2 regions of the Aliiglaciecola sp. genome follow, and region 1 is predicted to be linked to the other one. Evidence: predicted binding sites of a transcription regulator. Region 1 holds the regulator's gene; the other holds the start of a gene.
What was found. The regulator FliA, encoded in region 1, starts transcription of late flagellar genes. The targets are predictions, from matches to a motif close to CTAAAGNTNNNNNNNNNNNNGCCGATA.
Positions count from the first base shown of each region.

Region 2: ABJV04_RS10305 (DUF5610 domain-containing protein) is a predicted target of FliA. The motif match lies at 2,113-2,139, and genes of this name have one in related genera.

Region 1 is NZ_JBDWYG010000041.1:74,996-80,555, reverse strand. Features, by position in the region: gene ABJV04_RS13590 (chemotaxis protein CheA) at 1-802, opposite strand, end outside; gene ABJV04_RS13585 (protein phosphatase CheZ) at 816-1,583, opposite strand; gene cheY (chemotaxis response regulator CheY) at 1,617-2,000, opposite strand; gene ABJV04_RS13575 (RNA polymerase sigma factor FliA) at 2,039-2,770, opposite strand; gene ABJV04_RS13570 (MinD/ParA family protein) at 2,767-3,633, opposite strand; gene flhF (flagellar biosynthesis protein FlhF) at 3,630-5,000, opposite strand; gene flhA (flagellar biosynthesis protein FlhA) at 5,055-5,560, opposite strand, start outside.
Region 2 is NZ_JBDWYG010000038.1:245,075-250,634, reverse strand. Features, by position in the region: gene ABJV04_RS10310 (GspE/PulE family protein) at 1-557, shown strand, start outside; gene ABJV04_RS10305 (DUF5610 domain-containing protein) at 652-2,082, opposite strand; gene trmA (tRNA (uridine(54)-C5)-methyltransferase TrmA) at 2,298-3,398, shown strand; gene fabR (HTH-type transcriptional repressor FabR) at 3,405-4,022, opposite strand; gene ABJV04_RS10290 (fatty acid desaturase) at 4,169-5,284, shown strand; gene ABJV04_RS10285 (pyridine nucleotide transhydrogenase) at 5,375-5,560, opposite strand, start outside.

The DNA.
Region 1 (5,560 bases):
TCACTGATGACTTCGAAGGCTCGGGAGTCTCTGCTTTATCAGTTGAAAAACTGCCTTGACCATGAAGTTGATCAAGTAAAGCTTCAAATTCATCGTCAGTAATATCTTCATCACTGGCACCACTCATAAGATCCATTGGAGTGGAGCCTTCAGCGGGTGAGGAGCCTTCAGCGGGAGAGGAGCCTTCAGCGGATGAGGAGCCTTCAGCGGGAGAGGAGCCTTCAGCAGTACCCTCCCCTAGATCTGATTTGTCCGCAGAAAAGCTTTTAGCGCCATGCAACTCATCCAACAAGGCTTCAAACTCATCTTCTGTAATGTCTTCCATGTCATCATATGATTCGTCCTTTTGCACCTCAACCACTTCTTCAGGCATTTCAGGGACGTCAGGAAGTGCCGTAGGTGTATCTTCTGATTCAGGTTTACTTAAACGGTGCAGGGTTTCTATAAGTTCAGGGGCTGCGGCTTCCAATGGTTCGCGTTTTTTTACATCTTCGAACATTTGCACAACCACATCTGTGGCTTGTAAAATGACATCCATTAACTCAGGCGTTAAGGTGCGTTGTCCATTACGCATGGTATCAAAAACGTTTTCCGCACCATGACAAATATCTACCAGTTCAGTGAGAGATAAGAATCCGGCACCACCTTTAACAGTATGATACCCGCGAAAAATCGCATTTAATAAATCAGAGTCTTCAGGGTTATTTTCAAGATCAACAAGTTGCTCTTGCAATTGCTCTAATAGTTCACCTGCCTCAACTAAAAAGTCTTGTAGAATTTCTTCGTCAACTTCAAAAGACATGAATACGTTCCCCTTAAAAACCTAGGCTAGACAATAGGTCATCTACATCGTCTTGACTGGTCACCACATCATTTCGCGATTCTGCATCAATAATTGGCCCTTCAGCTTTCACAACATCTGTCTCAGCTTTCGATTTATGAGAACTTTCATCTGCTTTTGCAATTAATGAACTGGTTTCAGAAGCGCCAAACACAGTCAGCATATGAACTAAACTGTCTTCCACTTCTTTTACCAAATCAATCACCCTACGAATGACCTGCCCTGTAATGTCTTGATAGCCCTGTGCCATCAGTATATCGGTCAGCAATCCAGTTAATTTATCTGTATCTTTTGAAGACTGCTCTAATAAGTCATCTAGATCGGTACACAAGGATTTAAATTCTCCCAGTTGTAACTCTCTGGTCATCAACTTTTTCCATTCAGGCAGTAAATTAGTGATGCCTGTATGGAGTTTCTCAGCAATAGGCATGCTCGCTTCCACGGCATCCATAGTGTTATTTGCTGCTTTTTCAGTAGTTTCTAAAACATAATTGAGGCGACTTTGCGCATCAGGAATATCTTCATTAGCTAAATTAGAAATGCGCTCATCAAGTTGAAAGCTGTTAAGAGAATCATGGAGTTGACGGGTTAATTTACCCACCTCAGCAAATAACTCAACAGAATTGGTCAAAGAGGTTTCTTCCAGTAATTCACTGGCAGCCTGATTATCTCCATTTTCCAATAACTCAACTAACTTTCTAGCATCATCAAGAGACATTGGAGCTTTATTAGAGCCGGTCATACAGACACTCCTAACTTCATTAAAGATTAATTATCAGCCAAGTCTCTCAAAAATTTTGTCTAGCTTTTCTTTCAGCGTTGCCGCAGTAAAAGGCTTAACAACGTAACCGTTAACACCAGCTTGTGCTGCCGCTACAATTTGCTCTTTTTTCGCTTCAGCAGTTACCATCAGTACTGGTAAATGTTTTAAACTATCATCTGCGCGTATTGCTTTGAGTAAATCGATGCCTTGCATTCCGGGCATATTCCAATCAGTTACCACAAAATCAAAATCGCCTTGTTGCAACATAGGTAATGCAGTACTGCCGTCATCGGCTTCTTGAACACTGGTATAACCCAGGTCTTTAAGTAAATTCTTGATGATACGTCTCATCGTTGAAAAGTCATCAACAACGAGGATTTTCATATTTTTATCCAAAACTGTCTCCAATGAGGATTAAATCAAATGGTATTTTATTATTCTTCGTTAGCTCGCCAAGATTGCATTTTGCTTTTCAGCTTTAACATGGCTTGGCTGTGAATTTGGCTGACTCTAGACTCACTAACTTCGAGCACTTCGCCAATTTCTCTGAGATTCAACTCCTCATCATAATACAATGACAGTACGATTGCTTCTCGTTCGGGTAAAGTAGTAATAGCATGTGCTAATGCTTTTTGAAATGAGCCTTGTAACAAATCCTGAAATGGCGTATCGCTACCTTTATTTTGTTCAGTAGCAATTACGTCTTCGGTAATTCCTAAATCTTCGATACCGATGATTTTACCGGCGTTAACCTCATTCAACATTTGATGATATTCGGCGAGGCTAACATTCAACTTTTCAGCAATATCTACGTCTCTGGCATCTCGGCCGGTTTCACGCTCAACTTCATTGATAGCCTGGGTAATTGCCCGACCATTTTTATGTACAGACCTAGGTGTCCAGTCGCCTTTACGAATTTCGTCAAGCATGGCTCCGCGAATACGGATACCAGCAAAGGTTTCGAAACTGGCACCTTTAGAACCATCGAAATTTTTTGCAGCTTCAAGTAAACCAATCATGCCAGATTGAATTAAGTCATCCACCAATACACTAGCTGGTAACCTGGCTAATAAATGATGTGCAATACGCTTAACCAAGGAAGCATGTCTTTCTACAAGTTGAGCCAAATCGGCTTGTTGTTGATAAGCTGCTGCCTTTTTAATCACCGTTGTTCACCTACCGCTTTTTCGGCAACAAGTTGTTCCAGGAAGAACTCTAAATGTCCACCGGGTTGATTAGGAATGGGCCAATGCATCGCTCTATCTGCAAGCCCTTTAATGGCGATAGATGCCGGAGAACCAGGGAATGCATCAACGATAGCTTTTTGCTTTCGCACTGAGCGACGAATATTTTCATCGTAAGGCACAGTGGCAACGAGCTCTAAAGCAACATCAAGAAAGCGATTGGTGACTTTAGATAACTTAGCAAAGAGTTCTTGTCCTTCGCGCATGTTGCGCACCATATTGGCGACAATTTTAAAGCGAAATACACCATGTTCTCTATTCAGTAACTTAATCAGTGCATATGCATCAGTTAGTGATGTGGGTTCATCACACACCACCATCATAATATCTTGAGATGCCCGAGAAAAGCTCAACACCATGTCGGAAATACCCGCAGCGGTGTCTACAATCAGCACATCTATATCGGTACGTAATTCACTAAAAGCACGAATTAATCCAGCATGTTCGGTTGGACTAAGCTCGGTCATTGATTGGGTACCTGAGGTTGCTGGCGCAATAAGTATGCCATGTGGGCCCACAACTAAGACTTCATCCAATGTACACTCACCAGATAAAACATGGGAAAGGTTTTTTTCTACTCGCAAGCCTAACATTACGTCTACGTTTGCCAACCCTAAGTCAGCATCTAGCACCATAACGCGCTTGCCCATTTTAGCCATTGAAATAGCCGTATTTAAGGTGATGTTAGTTTTACCAACTCCACCTTTACCGCCGGTTACCGCAATAACTTTAATTAATCGAGATTGATTCATTCGTCTTAAGCTTCTCGCTTGGTCGTCGATCATATTGCTAATGCCGATTTTTTCTGTTCTGACTTAGCAGTATGGATCAAACCATATTTTTTATAAAGCTTAGCCGCCGCAGAGATTAAAAACTTCGCATCTGCTACTTTAATATCTTCAGGGACACGTTGCCCATCCGTTAAATAACTTACAGCTAGCTTGTGTTCAATTGCTACACTCAACGCTTCTCCGAGACTATAACTCTCATCGAGCTTGGTTAAAATACATCCCTGCAAATCAATTGCGCTAAATGCGCTAAGAGTATGTTCCAACACTTTATATTGAGCATTGGCTTGAATTACAACATACTTCTTGATGTTAGCACATGAATGTTGATTTAAGGTATCTAACTGCTTGATTAATCGAGAATCTCTTTGTCCAAAACCAGCAGTATCGATTAGTACCAAACGTTTGTTGCGTAGTTGAAAGAGTATATCTGACAATTCTTCTGCATTTTGTGCTTTTTTTACGCTACAGCCAATAATTTTTCCATAAGTGGCCAATTGTTCAAAAGCGGCAATCCGATATGAGTCAATTGTTACCATAGCAATTTGATCTGCACCATACTTTTGAGCAGCTCTAGCAGCCAACTTAGCAATAGTAGTGGTTTTTCCGGTACCCGTAGGACCAACTAAAGCAACCACTCCTTTATCTGCCAGAATAGCATTACCTGTGGTTTGAATTCGATTAGACAATAGTTTAAGTAAAAATAACCAAGCTTGCCGTTCATCGGCGTTCTCTGGTGTATATGAGACTATGTCGTCAGCAATTTGACTACTAATCCCCATATCCATCAATCTTGAGGTTAAATAGCCATGCATTGGGTGCGCACTTTGACGCTCTTGTTTAAGTAAACCTGAGACTTGAAATTGGAGTACATTGCGCAACGAGTTTAATTCGCTTTTTAGTTCATTTATCGCAGAATCAGATACGCTTTCAGGGGCTGAGTGTTGTTGCCTATTTACATTATTCGTCACTTGATGATTATCAGCATACTGCGATTCAGAGGCATTTGCAGAAGCTTGTTTTTCAAGTAACTCTCGTAAGCTGTCTGGTCCAGAGTCACCAATAATTTCGCTCAAACTCGGTACCTTTTGCGTTGCTGCACGGGCACTTTGCGGCTGAGCATCTTTTGCATTGCCTGCTCCAGCATGCATTGACATAGATGCCGTTTTGTTTTCACTAGCAAATTTACTTCTTTGATTAGGTTCGCTAATAGCTTCCGGCTTGGCTTGGTCGTAGGCCGCTACAATTTCAATGCCTTCGGAAGTTTTCTTGTTGGACATAATGACCGCATCACCACCAAGTTCTTTTTTTACTTGGTTAAGCGCATCGCGCATATCTTTTCCAATAAATCGTCTAATTTTCACATTGTTCCCCAAAGAAGCATTTGGTCTGGTTTAAATAAATTAGTTTGTGCCATTTTATTGACCCACTGCACTTACAATTCGAATTTGTTTGTCGCTTGGTATTTCTTGATAGGAAAGTACGTGCAATCCCATCACTGAGTGTTTGAAGAACTTTGATAACACCGGTCTCAGCATGCCTGAAGTAAGCAAAACAGCTGGTTCACCTTCTAGTTCTCTTTGCTGTGAAGCTTCAGTTAAGGACGTTTGCAATTTTTCGGCCAACCCGGGTTCTATTCCGGCACCATCTTCTCCACCGGCTTGTAATGATTGATGCAGCATCTGCTCTAGATCAGGTGCCAAGGTAATAACAGGCAATTCTTGTTCGTTATTATTGATTTCCTGCACTATTAAACGTTTCAAGGATATTCTGACGGCAGACACCAACACATCTGGATCTTGAGTTTTAGGACCATATTCGCAAAGGGTTTGTACGATACTGCGCATATCACGAATGGGCACACCTTCATAAAGTAAGGTTTGCAGTACTTTCACTACGGTACTCAAAGGTAAAACTTCTGGTA
Region 2 (5,560 bases), on a different contig from region 1:
TATTGATAGGTGAAATGCGTGATAAAGAAACGGCGCATGCTGGTATCGAAGCTTCGCTAACTGGTCACTTGGTGTTGTCTACCTTGCACACTAACTCGGCACCAGAAACCATAACCCGTCTATTAGATTTAGGGTTAGACCCGGTTAACTTTTCTGATGCTTGTGTTGGCATCATGGCGCAACGTTTGATTCGAACTATATGTCCAAACTGCAAAGAACAATACCCCGCGACTGAAACAGACATGGCGTTTATTCGTCGTCAATACGGCGAAGAATATCTGGAAGAGCTTGGTCTGGAGGAGCCGCTAATGTTGTATCGTGGCAAAGGTTGCGATGATTGCGGTGATACTGGTTATAAAGGAAGAACAGGGGTACATGAATTATTAGCCATGACATCTGATCTTCGCTCTCTAGTTTATAAAGAAGCATCGGTAACTGAAATGAAAGCCCAAGCGATGAAAGACGGAATGAGAACCCTCACGCAAGACGGGATCTTAAAAGTACTAAAAGGTGATACTGATATAGCTCAAATTCAGATTATCAGCGGAACTGAGTAACTGAAAAGGCACTCAGTGGATAAATTGAGTGCCTATTTTAAGGTCGCATCGGGTTCAAAAATAAATAATTTAATCCCCCCTAATGTTGCCTACCTTACTCAGAATCAATGGTTCCATTAGCGTTAGGTAAGTTATTTAATAACTGCTTATTAAACGTATGGAAATCGTTGATTGCCGTTACTAAATCATTGGTTCCCAAGTCTTGAACTTCATTAATAATACTATTAATTAACTTATCGTACTGATCGCCATCCGCTAGCTTTTGCTGTGACTGCTCAAAAACATTGAGCATTTTTTGCAAGTAATCACTTACTCTTTCTATCGGTTTTGATGACTGCTCTTGACTGCTGTCGTCATCGTTATATTGAGAAACCGACTCGTAAGCTTTAACTACTTCAACTTGATCTTGTCGTGTCAGTTGCAACGCAAAACCTGCTAGTTCTTGTTCGTCAAAACCAATTTCCAAGGCCTGTTCAAAAGCTTGCTCAATATCACCTTCAAAAAAAGTGTTGGCCAAATCATTTGCATCAGAAACTAACTGACCTATAGACTCCAGTTCACTTTCATCCAACTCACCAGTTACTGAAAAGCTGTAGTTACTCTGAGAAACAAATACCGATTGCTGATTCGTTGCTGGCTGAAGAGTTGTTTCAGACGCTTCGGGTTGAGCCTCTATCTCGGCAGAACTTTCATCTGACTCAGCACTTTGTAATTCAACCTCATCAGCCTGAACATTTGCATTGTTTGGAGTTTCAACATTATCTGTAGAAGCCCGCGGTAAAACATCGTTCTTTTCGATATCTGAACTTTGTGTAATTTGTTTCTCTTGCTCCAATAACACCTGTCGATTTAACTCAAACTGTTTTAAATCTTCAAAACGAATAATGACTTCATCACCATCCCGAGTGCGAATTTGCAACTCGCCACTTTGTTGGCTAGAAGCAGAAATACTCTCTGTTACAGTTGACATAGGAGACTGCAAAGCAGCGTCTTCTGCATCGTTTTCATTACCAAAAAGTTGATCTTGTAATCGTTGAATACCTTGCTCAATTAAATTAGCGCTACGATCAATCCCCTCAGAAATCTCTTCATTCATAAAACCTGACAGATCTTTTTCCGCCAGATTGATCCCCTTAGCAACCCCCGAACGAGCTTGCTCAAATAAGCTAGTTAAGGTTTCTTCATCTGCGCCATTACGTGCAGCTCCAGAAATCACGCCGCTCACAAAATGAAGTACATTTTTTGCGACTTCTTCAAAGTCGAATAAACTTTCATTTGTTTGTTCAGGACTTTTCAGGTTCGCACGTTTACTATCAAGTTCTAATGTTTGGTTTAACGAGTTACTGTAAATTCTTAACCCGACTGTCGTTTGTGAACTGAGCTTGCTAACAGTAGATTCAGCAGACATACTTAGTCCTGCTTCGGCTTGTTTCAAACCCGCTTCACGCAATTGATTTTTTACCGCGTCATTGGGGTTAACCTGGGCTTTGTCGCCCATAAACGCTTTAATTTCGCCAAAATTCATGTGGAATACCTCACTATCCTCATATAATAGTATCGACTATACATTCAGTTTATTGAGAAATTTAATAAAATAAACTCAGTATTACACGAAATTATTAACAAAATTAGCAAGTTAGATGCAGGTTAAAAAACAAACACCAAATTGCGTTTGCAAGCGCGCTGGAAATCTTTAAAATTCGCGATTCTTCTTATAATGCCTAACTAATCGAGTTCTTGATGCGCCCAACAGAAATAAATCCCCAATTTTACCAAGCTCAACTCGACGACAAAGTATCCGCTTTGAATCAGCAATTTGCTGAATTTAGCATGCCAGAATTAGAAGTATTTAACTCTGAAAAGTTGAATTATAGAATGCGTGCAGAGTTTCGTGTTTGGCATGATGGTGACGAACTGTTTCATATTATGTTCGACCAAGAAAGCAAAGAGAAATATCGCGTCGAAACATTTCCTCCTGCTAGTAAATTGATTAATAACGTCATGGCAGACTTGGTCGCTTTGTTAAAAGAAAACGACATAGCCAGACGAAAGCTTTTTCAAATCGACTACTTAAGTACATTAAGTGGCGAAATTATTGTTTCACTGCTTTATCACAAAGCTCTAGATGACCAATGGCTTGAGCAAATCAACCAAATTTTGAAACAGTTAAGACAGCATTACCGAATAGATATAGTCGGTCGGGCCCGTAAGCAGAAAATGTTGGTTGATAAAGATTTTGTAATTGAGCATTTACCCGTTGGCCAGAAAACCTACGAATTTAAACAAATTGAAAATAGTTTTACCCAACCCAATGCCTTAGTGAATCAAAAAATGGTTGAGTGGGCACTTGATGTCACCACAAATAGCGAAGGTGATTTACTCGAATTATATTGTGGTTTGGGTAATTTCAGTATTCCCATGGCACAAAATTTCAAACGAGTTTTAGCCACTGAAATATCTAAAACCTCGGTAGCTGCAGCACAATATAATATTGAGGCTAACCAAGCCCACAATGTCACCATTTTACGCATGTCCAGCGAAGAGTTTGTGCAAGCTCAAGCTGGGATGAGGAAATTTAATCGCCTCGAAGGGATAGATTTAACCCAATACGACTGTCGTACTGTATTGGTTGATCCCCCTCGAGCGGGTTTAGATGATGAGACCGTTGCTATGGTTAGTAATTACGACAATATTGTTTATATTTCATGTAACCCAGAAACTTTGCTAGATAACTTGGCTGTTCTAAGTCAAACACACGAAGTACGCCGATTTGCTTTGTTCGATCAGTTCCCTTATACCCATCATGTGGAGGCAGGGGTCTATTTAGTGCGGAAAAACTAAGCTGAATTATAAAGATTCATTGCTTTTGGCGAACTCTAAAGAGCCATTGGTAATGAATCTTAACTGAATTTTCAAACGCACAGCCAACTGCTCACGTTGAATAGGATCTAAATCTAACGCTTCAGCACCTGTACTAAAAACTAGCTTAACCATAGCTTCTGCTTGCAAGTTAGCGAGCTTTTTACTTAATCCCGTTGTAGCCACAGTATAATCAGTCAGCTCTTCCGTGAAGTGCTGAATCTCCCTAAATACAGCCGCTCGAAACGCGTTCGAAGTACCTGTGTGTTCACGTAATAACAATCTAAAAATATTACTGTTGGCAGAAATGAATTCCATAAAAGTATCAATGGAGGTGCTGATTACTCCGCCTCCTGACGCAATTCTGACTCGAGCTTGACGCATCAACTGGCGCAATGTTAGCCCAGCCTCATCCACTAGAGTAAGACCAAGCTCATCAATATCTTTAAAGTGTCGGTAAAAAGAAGTTGGTGCGATACCCGCCGCCCTTGCCACTTCTCTGAGACTCATACTAGAAAAGCTATGTTGTTCATCTAAAAGACCAAAAGCAGCATCTATAATTGCGCGACGTGTTTTTAACTTCTGTTGTTGCCGAGTTTGAATCACTTAGTACCCTCAGATATTTCCAGTCGTGAGATAATTATCAGGTTGAATTACACCTTAGGTTAACAGTCTTTTCAATTTATTTACTTGATAAAATATGCTGCTCAGGATAAATTAGCGTACAGTTGTAAGCTCAAAAGCATTTTTAAATGAACAAACCTCGTCTTTTATTGACCAATATTTTGGTCTTTCTCATCACCGGAGTCATTGCTGTAGTTGGCGTTCCATTGGAAGCATATTTCAATGGGTTCGACGCATTTGAAGTAACGGCCTGTATATTCTTAATATATTTTTCTGGCATGTCCATAACCGCTGGCTACCACAGATTATGGTCTCATAAAGCATACGAAACCAATTCCGTTGTTCGCTTTATACTTGCTGTAGGTGGTGCAATGGCACTACAAAATAGTATTTTACATTGGAGCTCTGATCATCGAGTTCATCACAAATTTGTTGATCAAAATGGTAAAGACCCCTATTCAGCCAAACGAGGATTTCTGTTCTCTCATATAGGCTGGATGCTTAGAGATTATGAGTCACATCGTTTTGATGACTACAAGAATTGCAGAGATTTACAAAAAGATGCCATTGTTATGTGGCAGCATAAATATTATATACCCATTGTTCTGGCTACCAATTTTGGAATCCCTATGGCACTAGGATTTCTTAACGGCGATGTATTAGGAATGCTTCTATTGGCTGGTGTATTCAGATTAGTGGTTGTTCACCACGTTACCTTTTTCATCAACTCACTTGCCCACATTTGGGGTAAACAACCCTATACCGATAAAAACACAGCTCGTGACAATGGTATTTTAGCCTTTTTCACCTTTGGTGAGGGTTATCATAACTATCACCATATTTTTGAGTATGACTATAGAAATGGTATTCACTGGTGGCAGTTCGACCCTACTAAATGGTTAATTCGCGGACTCTCTGCTCTAAAATTAGCTCGGAACTTACGCCGTTGTCCAGAAGAAAGAATTGAAAAAGCGCGCATTGAAATGATGATGAAGCGAACCAAAAAAAGAATTTCCAATTTGCCTGATGCTGAAGAGATCTTGATTAAATTGCAGCACGAGTATGATGTGTTAGTGGCAAAAATGAGTGATTATTATGCGACTAAAAAGAAACTACTAGAGTTTAACCAAGCACGTATCAAAAAGAGTTACGACAACTTAGAGCTAGCAAATAAATACCAAGAACTGAAATTAAGTATGGTTCAGCAGAAGCAGAAGTTCTATGAATTTTATCAAATGGCGTAAATTCTATTTTTCTTTCAGGGGTTAAAAGCCCGTGCCACAGTGCAAAAAAAAACCTGACGAAAGTCAGGTTTTTTTATAAGATTAATAAACTTAACGTTGTACTGCTGCTGTTAACGATTGGTCTGTTAAAGCATCACGGTGAGCGACAACTTCGATTAACGCATCTTTTGGATAATATTTAATGGTGGCCATAATGCCATCACTTTGAATATTTGCTTTTTCAGCAATATCCATTTGAACGTTTCGATAAGTCATGTTTTGGCTAATCTTATTTGC